DNA from 2 places in the Streptomyces sp. NPDC005423 genome. Region 1 is predicted to be linked to the other one. Evidence: riboswitches for the same ligand, from Rfam matches in the RefSeq annotation. Region 1 holds a riboswitch; the other holds the start of a gene.

The links. Region 1 has a riboswitch for cyclic di-AMP ahead of ABZT12_RS12500 (transglycosylase SLT domain-containing protein). Riboswitches for the same ligand answer to the same signal wherever they lie in the genome.
Positions count from the first base shown of each region.
Region 2: it holds a riboswitch for cyclic di-AMP, as region 1 does, so the genes downstream of both, ABZT12_RS30110 (M23 family metallopeptidase) here and ABZT12_RS12500 (transglycosylase SLT domain-containing protein) in region 1, are expected to answer to the same signal.

Region 1 is NZ_JBEXET010000008.1:112,154-116,359, forward strand. Features, by position in the region: gene ABZT12_RS12485 (carbohydrate ABC transporter permease) at 1-14, shown strand, start outside; gene ABZT12_RS12490 (LacI family DNA-binding transcriptional regulator) at 18-1,046, shown strand; gene ABZT12_RS12495 (HAD family hydrolase) at 1,107-1,919, shown strand; gene ABZT12_RS12500 (transglycosylase SLT domain-containing protein) at 1,932-2,414, opposite strand; cyclic di-AMP (ydaO/yuaA leader) riboswitch at 2,418-2,620, opposite strand; gene ABZT12_RS12505 (polyprenyl synthetase family protein) at 3,121-4,131, shown strand.
Region 2 is NZ_JBEXET010000038.1:22,585-26,790, forward strand. Features, by position in the region: gene ABZT12_RS30100 (pitrilysin family protein) at 1-461, shown strand, start outside; gene ABZT12_RS30105 (pitrilysin family protein) at 458-1,846, shown strand; cyclic di-AMP (ydaO/yuaA leader) riboswitch at 2,037-2,203, shown strand; gene ABZT12_RS30110 (M23 family metallopeptidase) at 2,217-2,969, shown strand; gene ABZT12_RS30115 (GntR family transcriptional regulator) at 3,151-3,846, shown strand; gene ABZT12_RS30120 (HPr family phosphocarrier protein) at 4,050-4,206, opposite strand, start outside.

The DNA of each region.
Region 1 (4,206 bases):
CGGTCAAGGCCTGAGCGGTGGCCACCAGTCCGAACGGTCGTCGCAAACCCCCCACCATCCACGACGTGGCCCGGGAGGCGGGCGTCTCACGAGGCACCGTCTCCCGTTTCCTCAACGGCGGCCACTACGTGTCGCCGGCCGCCCGCGGCGCCGTGGAGTCCGCGATCAGGAAAACGGGGTACGTCGTCAACCGGCACGCCCGCAGCCTGAGCACCGGACGGTCGGACTCGGTGGCGTTCCTGCTCACCGAACCGCAGGAGAAGTTCTTCGAGGACCCCAACTTCAATGTACTGCTGCGGGGTTGCACCGAGCACCTGGCCCGGCACGACGTCCCCCTGCTGCTGATGCTCGCCTCCTCGCGGGACGACCGGCGCCGGCTGACCCGGTACATCACCTCGGGCCACGTCGACGGGGTGCTGCTCGTCTCCAGCCACAGCGGCGACCCGGTCGCGGCCGAACTGCGCGACGCCGGCATCCCGTTGGTGGCCTGCGGCAAGCCGCTCGGCCTCGGCTCCAAGGTGGGCTACGTCGCCGCCGCCGACCGGGACGGCGCCCGTGACATGGTCCGCTACCTCCTCAGCACCGGCCGCCGCCGCATCGGCATGATCACCGGCCCGCTGGACACCCCCGGCGGCACCGACCGGCTGGCCGGCTACCGGGACGTACTCCTGGAAGCGGGACTGCCCTACGACGAGGCGCTGGTGACCGAGGGCGACTACCGGCGCAGCGGCGGCGAGGAAGCGGCCCGCCGTCTGCTGGCGCGCGCCCCCGAGCTGGACGCCGTGTTCGTCGCCTCCGACCTCATGGCCCAGGGCGTGGTCAACGCCGTTCAGCAGTCCGGGCGTTCGGTCCCCGATGACATCGCTGTCGGCGGCTTCGACGACTCGGCCGCAGCCACCGCCGTCACCCCCGCGCTCACCACCATGCGCCAGCCCTACGAGCGCATCAGCGCCGAGATGGTCCGCATGCTCCTGGCACAGATAGCCGGCGAGGACACGGCGGGCGTGATCCTGCCCACGGAGCTCGTGATCCGGGAGTCGGCGTAGCGCCGTCAGCCGTCCGGTTCACGTCGAGTCGGGGGGGCTTTCCGACCGTATTCTCTGATCATGGCCGCTCCCCACGCATATTCGCTCATCGCCACCGACCTGGACGGCACGTTGCTGCGTGACGACGACACGCTCTCCGACCGGTCCCTGGCCGCGCTCGCGCGGGTGGCGGCGGCCGGTGCCCGGCACCTCGTGGTCACGGGCCGGCCGGCGCCGAGGGTGCGACCGCTCCTGGAGGACCTGGGTGCCACGGGGCTCGCGGTGTGCGGACAGGGCGCGCAGCTGTACGACGCCGGCGCGCACCGTCTGCTCTGGTCGGTCACCCTGGACCGGGAGCTGGCGGAGACGGCGCTGGGCAAGATCGAGGCCGAGGTCGGCCAGGTGTACGCGGCCGTCGACCAGGACGGCGTGGACGGTCTCACCCTCATCGAGCCCGGCTACCGGATGCCCCACCCGACGCTGCCGGCCGTGCGGGTGGGCCGCCGCGACGACCTGTGGTGCGAACCGATCAGCAAGGTGCTGCTGCGCCACCCGTTCCTGCCCGACGACGAGTTGGCGTCGACGGCGCGCGGGGTGGTGGGCTCCATGGTGTCGGTCACCATGTCGGGCCCCGGCACCGTCGAACTCCAGCCACTCGGCATCACCAAGGCGACCGGACTGGCGCTGGCCGCCCGGCACTTGGGCCTGGGCCCGGCGGAGACCGTCGCCTTCGGCGACATGCCCAACGACATCCCGATGTTCGACTGGGCCGCCCACGGTGTCGCGATGGCCAACGCGCACCCCGAACTCAAGGCCGTGGCCGACGAGATCACCATGTCGAACGAGGACGACGGCATCGCCGTCGTCCTCGAAGGACTGTTCCCGGGGGCCTGAGAGCCGGAACTCCTAGTACGCGCCGTACACGTTGTCGATCGAGCCGTACACCGCGGCCGCGTAGTTGCAGGCGGCGGTGATGTTCGCGACCGGGTCGTAGGGGTCGTACGAGGTGCCCGCCACGTGGTAGGCGTTGAACGTCGGGTCGATGACCTGGAGGAGCCCCTTCGACGGGGTGCCGGCCGCCGCGTTGGAGTCCCAGTTGTTGATGGCCAGCGGGTTGCCGGAGGACTCGCGGATCACGTTGCGGTAGATGCCGTCGTACGTGCCCGGGATCCCCTTCTGCGCCATGATCGCGAGCGATTCGCGGATCCAGCCGTCGAGGTTGTTGGAGTACGTCGTGGCCGACGCGGTGGTGGCCGTCGTGGTGGCCGTGGTGGCGGCCGAGGCGGTGGTCGCGCCGATGATCGGCAGCGCGAGCACGGCCGCACCGCTGCCGGCGACGGCCAGGGTGCGGACGAGTCGGGCGCGTCGGGACTGGGCGGTTCCGGGCATGTCGAGGTTCCTCTCCGTCGCCTGCGAGGTGAGCTGTCGGGTTCGGGCTGGGAGGTGCCCGGCCGCGTCCTCGCGGACGTGGCTCAACCCCGAGCCGGTCCGGCCTCACGGCCGGTCCGGCGACTTACCTGGGTCCCCCGCTCCTGCCGTGCGAGTAGTTCGTGACTGGGATGCCGGGCGGCGGCAGGATTCGGCGTTCCGCTCGACAGGCCGGGAACGTATGCGAGAGAACATGTCGGGAACAAGTGGCGGAATCACACCTCACCCCTTTTGACCTTGGTCCGGGGTCTATGAGGTACTTGATCCTTTGCGTCAGCCATGAGTCAACTGGCAAGAGGCGCAAGGAAGAACGAGGACGGGTCGGCGCACGGGTCACGCACGGAAACGCGTGACCCAAGTCACGGGAAGGTGAGAACCGGCAAATCGGGCAATAGCAGTTAATCCTTGCCAACCGCCTGTCGCGGGTGACGGCATGGCCCAGATTCGCGGGAGCGATGGAAAGCGGCATTTCCTTTTCGATCGGTATTTGTCCACTGTTATCAGGTGATCAAAAACATACCGGTCGTGATCCGATACCACCCCGCCTGGCCGGGGTGGGTGGCATGGGTGATCGAAAGCTGACCGGATACGCTGACTTGAGTGCTGGCAGCGACCTATCGACAAACCGTGTGACCGCCCAGAGACACCAGCAGACAGGAGACCCCTCGTGACCGTCGTCGGGCCGTTCGGGCTGAGCGTGCGGGACCAGGCTCTGGAAGCCGATGTCCAGGCCGGATTGGCGGCCGTCGAAGAGGGGCTGCTCGAAGCCACCAAGAGCGAGGTCCCCTTCATCACGGAGGCCGCGCAGCACCTGGTGCGCGCGGGCGGCAAACGGTTCCGTCCGCTGCTGGTGATGCTCGCCGCCCAGTTCGGCGACCGTTTCGCACCCGGTGTCGTGCCGTCGGCGGTCGTCGTCGAACTGACCCACCTCGCCACGCTGTACCACGACGACGTGATGGACGAGGCGGCCGTGCGCCGCGGGGTGCAGAGCGCCAACACCCGCTGGGGCAACTCGGTGGCGGTCCTCACCGGAGACTTCCTCTTCGCCCGCGCCTCGCACATCCTGGCCGACCTCGGGCCGGAGGCGGTGCGGGTCCAGGCCGAGGCGTTCGAGCGCCTGGTCACCGGCCAGATCCTGGAGACGGCCGGACCCACCGACGGGCGCGACCCGGTCGAGCACTACCTCGACGTCCTCGGCGGCAAGACCGGCTCCCTGGTCGCGGTCTCCTGCCGGTTCGGCGCGATGATGTCCGGCTGCGACGACACGGTCGTGGACATCCTCACCCAGTACGGCGAGCGGCTCGGCGTCGCCTTCCAGCTCGCCGACGACGTCCTCGACATCGCGTCCGACGGCCACGAGTCCGGCAAGACCCCGGGTACGGACCTGCGCGAGGGCATCCCCACCCTGCCGGTGCTCCTGCTGCGCGAGCGGGCCGCCCGGCTGGGCCTGGCCGAGGACCTCGCCCTCTGCGAGCTGCTCGACTCCGACCTCACCGACGACGCCCGGCACGCCGAGGCGCTCTCCCTGCTGCGGGCCCACCCCGCCCTGGAGCAGGCCCGCCGCGACACCGTCCGCTACGCCGAGGACGCCCGGGCGGCCCTCGCCCCCCTCCCGGAGTGCGACGCGAAGACCTCCCTGACCGAGATGTGCGACGCGGTGGTCCACCGCGCCGGCTGACCCGGCCGGCCGCATCCGCCCCCATGTGATCCAGGTCACCCGCTCGGAGTGAGGTTCCCGTCAGGCCCGCTCCGT
Region 2 (4,206 bases), on a different contig from region 1:
GGCGCGACCGTACGGCGGTTGCGGCCGGCTTCGGCCTGCTGCGACTGGCCGGGGCGCCCTCCCTGGGGTGGCTGGACGTCAAGACGTCCGGTGACGTCGAGGTGCCCGTCATCGAGACGGCCATCGACGAGGAACTCGCCCGGTTCGCCGAGGAGGGCCCCACGGCCGAGGAAATGGAGCGCGCGCAGGCCCAGTTGGAGCGCGAGTGGCTGGACCGGCTGGGCACGGTCGCCGGCCGCGCGGACGAACTGTGCCGCTACGCCGTCCTGTTCGGCGACCCACAGCTCGCCCTGACCGCCGTACAGCGGGTCCTCGACGTGACCGTCGAGGAGGTCCAGGAGGTCGCCAAGGCGCGCCTGCGTCCCGACAACCGCGCGGTGCTCGTCTACGAGCCGCTCGCCCCCGGGGCCGGCGAGACGGAAGCCGCCGCCACCGACGAGAACGAGGAGGCGGCCAAGTGACCGAGCTCGCCGCGATGGAGTTCCACCCGCAGCCCCAGGCGGGCGAGGCCAGGCCGTGGGCGTTCCCGGCCCCGGAGCGGGGGACGCTCGGCAACGGCCTGACCGTGCTGCGCTGCCACCGCCCCGGCCAGCAGGTCGTCGCCGTGGAGGTCCTCCTCGACGCACCCCTGGACGCCGAGCCGGCCGGCCTGGACGGTGTCGCCACGATCACCGCCCGGGCCTTCTCCGAGGGCACGGACAAGCACTCCGCCGAGGAGTTCGCGGCCGAACTGGAGCGCTCCGGCGCCACCCTCGACGCGCACGCCGACCACCCCGGGCTGCGCCTCAGCCTTGAGGTGCCCGCCTCGCGTCTGGCCAAGGGGCTGGGGCTGCTGTCCGACGCCCTCCGGGCGCCCGCCTTCGCCGACAGCGAGATCGAGCGGCTGGTCCGCAACCGCCTGGACGAGATCCCGCACGAGACGGCCAACCCGTCCCGCCGGGCCGCCAAGGAACTCTCCAAGCAGCTGTTCCCGGCGGCGGCGCGCATGTCCCGCCCGCGCCAGGGCACCGAGGAGACCGTCCAGAAGATCGACTCGGCCTCTGTACGCGCCTTCTACGACCGGCACGTGCGGCCCGCGACGGCCACCGTGGTCGTCGTCGGCGACCTCACGGACATCGACCTGGACGGGCTGCTCGCCGACACCCTGGGTGCCTGGACGGGCTCCTCGGCCGAGCCGCGGCCGGTGTCGCCGGTGACCGCGGACGACAGCGGCCGGGTCGTCATCGTGGACCGTCCCGGCGCCGTCCAGACGCAGTTGCTGATCGGCCGCATCGGACCCGACCGGCACGACCGCCTCTGGCCCGCCCAGGTGCTCGGCACGTACTGCCTGGGCGGCACCCTGACCTCCCGTCTGGACCGTGTCCTGCGGGAGGAGAAGGGATACACCTACGGGGTGCGGGCGTTCGGCCAGGTACTGCGCTCGGCACCCGACGGCACGGGTGCCGCGATGCTCGCCATCAGCGGCTCCGTGGACACCCCGAACACTGGTCCCGCCCTGGCCGACCTGTGGACCGTGCTGCGCAAGCTGGCGGCGGAGGGGCTCACCGACACCGAGCGCGATGTCGCCGTGCAGAACCTCGTCGGAGTGGCGCCCCTCAAGTACGAGACCGCCGCGGCCGTGGCGAGCACCCTGGCCGACCAGGTCGAGCAGCACCTCCCGGACGACTACCAGGCAACGCTGTACCGGCAGTTGGCCGCCACCGGCACCGTGGAGGCCACCGCCGCCGTCGTGAGCGCGTTCCCGGTGGACCGGCTGGTGACGGTCCTGGTCGGCGACGCGGCGAGCATCAAAGAGCCCGTCGAGGCGCTCGGTATCGGCGAAGTCGCCGTCGTCTCCGCGGAGTAGCGGCACGCGCGCGGGGGGACCCGGGCGACGAAAGCGTCACCCGGGTCCCCTGATGTCCGAATTGAGGGGGAGTCGCCTGTCTGCCCTGTGGCGTGCGCTACAAAAAGCGTGATCCGTTTGGGAATGGAAAGTGGCCCCGCTTAGCGTCTGTCCGGCTGTCCGTCAGGCACCGCGCCGCGTCCGCGGCACCGGACAGTCATCGCCGAGTCCCCGTACGGCGCGAGCCAGGGGAGCCGGGGACCCATGTCAACAGTCCCTGGGGTGAATCGGACGCCCGCGCGTGCCGCGAGGGGGTCCGTAGGAGACCTTCCTGCTCCGAACCCGTCAGCTAACCCGGTAGGCGAGAAGGAAGGAAAGGACCAGCCACTACATGGCGTTCACCCGCGCCACCGGGAAGCACCGCCGTCCGAGCCGGACGCACCGCACCACCACCCGGGCGATGGGCGTCGCGGCCCTCGCCACCACCGGCGTCGTCGGCACGCTGGCCGCCCCGGCCCTCGCCGCGGAGTCCTCGGTCGAGCAGACCGCCCTCACCCCGGTCGTCTCCATCGGCGACTCCCTCGCCGAGAAGATCGACGCCCAGGCCGCCGCCCAGCAGCAGGCCGCAGCGGAGAAGAAGGCCGAGGCGGAGGCCCGCGCCCGCGCCGCCGAGCAGGCCAAGGAGGAGCGCGCGGCCAAGGAGCGCGCCGCCCGCGCCGCCGAGCGCAAGCGACTCAACACCTTCGTCACGCCGGTCGCCGGCTCGTACGTCTCCACGGGCTACGAGACCGGCGGTTCCCTGTGGTCCTCCGGCACCCACACCGGCATCGACTTCCACGCCGCGACCGGCACCAGCGTCCGCGCGGTGGGCTACGGCACCGTCGTCGAGGCCGGCTGGGGCGGCGCCTACGGCGACAACGTCGTCATCAGGATGAACGACGGCACCTACACCCAGTACGGCCACCTGTCGTCCATCGGCGTCTCGGTGGGTCAGCGGGTCACCACCGGTCAGCAGATCGGCCTCTCCGGGGCGACCGGCAACGCGACCGGCCCGCACCTCCACTTCGAGGCCCGGACGACCGCCGAGTACGGCTCGGACATCGACCCCGTCGCCTACCTCCGCTCGCACGGCGTCACCGTCTGACCCGCGCCCTTCCCGAAGCCCCGGCCGCTCCGGCCGGGGCTTTCGGCCTTTCCGGAGCCCCGCTGTCCAAAAAATATCCATGGATTCCGGTCCCCCGTCGGAAATTCCGTCCCGCTGCAATAGAGTCACGGAACACACGTCAATCGTCGACGTTTCACGGGGATTAAGACGGAGGTCGGTCATGCGTATTCCGGCGCATTCGGTATGCACCGCGATCCGGGACGACATCGTCGCCGGTGTCTACGAGCGCGGCGGCCGGCTCACCGAGGAACTCCTCGCGCGCCGCTACGGCGTCTCGCGGGTTCCCGTCCGGGAGGCCCTGCGCACGCTGGAGGCCGAGGGCTTCGTGGTGACCCGGCGGCACGCGGGCGCGTGCGTTGCCGAACCGACCGACCAGGAGGCCGCCGACCTGCTGGAGATGCGCATGCTGCTGGAGCCGCTCGGCGCCTCCAGGGCGGCCCAGCGCCGTACCGAGGCCCACCTCAAGGTGTTGCGCGGCCTCGTCAGGCTGGGCCAGGAGCGCGCCAGGAGGGGCAGCAGCGAGGATCTGCGCTCCTTGGGCGGCTGGTTCCACGAGACGCTCGCCCAGGCCTCCGGCAGCCAGTCCCTGACCTCGGTGCTGACGCAGCTGCGGCACAAGATCGCGTGGATGTACGCGGTGGAGGCGCCGGTCAGCCCGGTGGAGTCCTGGGCGGAGCACGGCGCCATCGTGGACGCCGTGGCGCGAGGTGACGCCGAGCGGGCCCGCGCGATCACGGCGCTGCACACCGAGCGCGTGAGCTCCGCGCACCGGCTGCGCTTTCCCGGCGCCGCCGAGCGCGCGGACCGTGTGAGGGCTTCGCAACATGCCGTAAACATGTCCGGCCTCCGGCATTAACACGGGCACCGTATACAAAGAAGAGATAATCGGCGGAGGCGTATTTCCGCTGCCCGTATTACCGTGCGCGGGAATTTCACGCCCGCGTGCGCTCCGCATATTCGTGGCCTTTGTTCCGGGCGGTGTGAAAGGCGACAAAAACGGCTGAGCCGCGCCGCCCGTAAAAGGGCCGCGCGGCTCAGCCGTACGGATGCCGTGGGTGCTCAGACGGTTTCGGGAAGCTCTTCGAGTCCCTCGGCGACCAGCTTCGCCAGCCGGTCGAGAGCGGCGTCCGCGCCCTCCGCCCCGGAGGCGAGCACGATCTCCTCGCCGCCCTGGGCGCCCAGCCCGAGGACCGCGAGCATGGAGGCCGCGTTGACG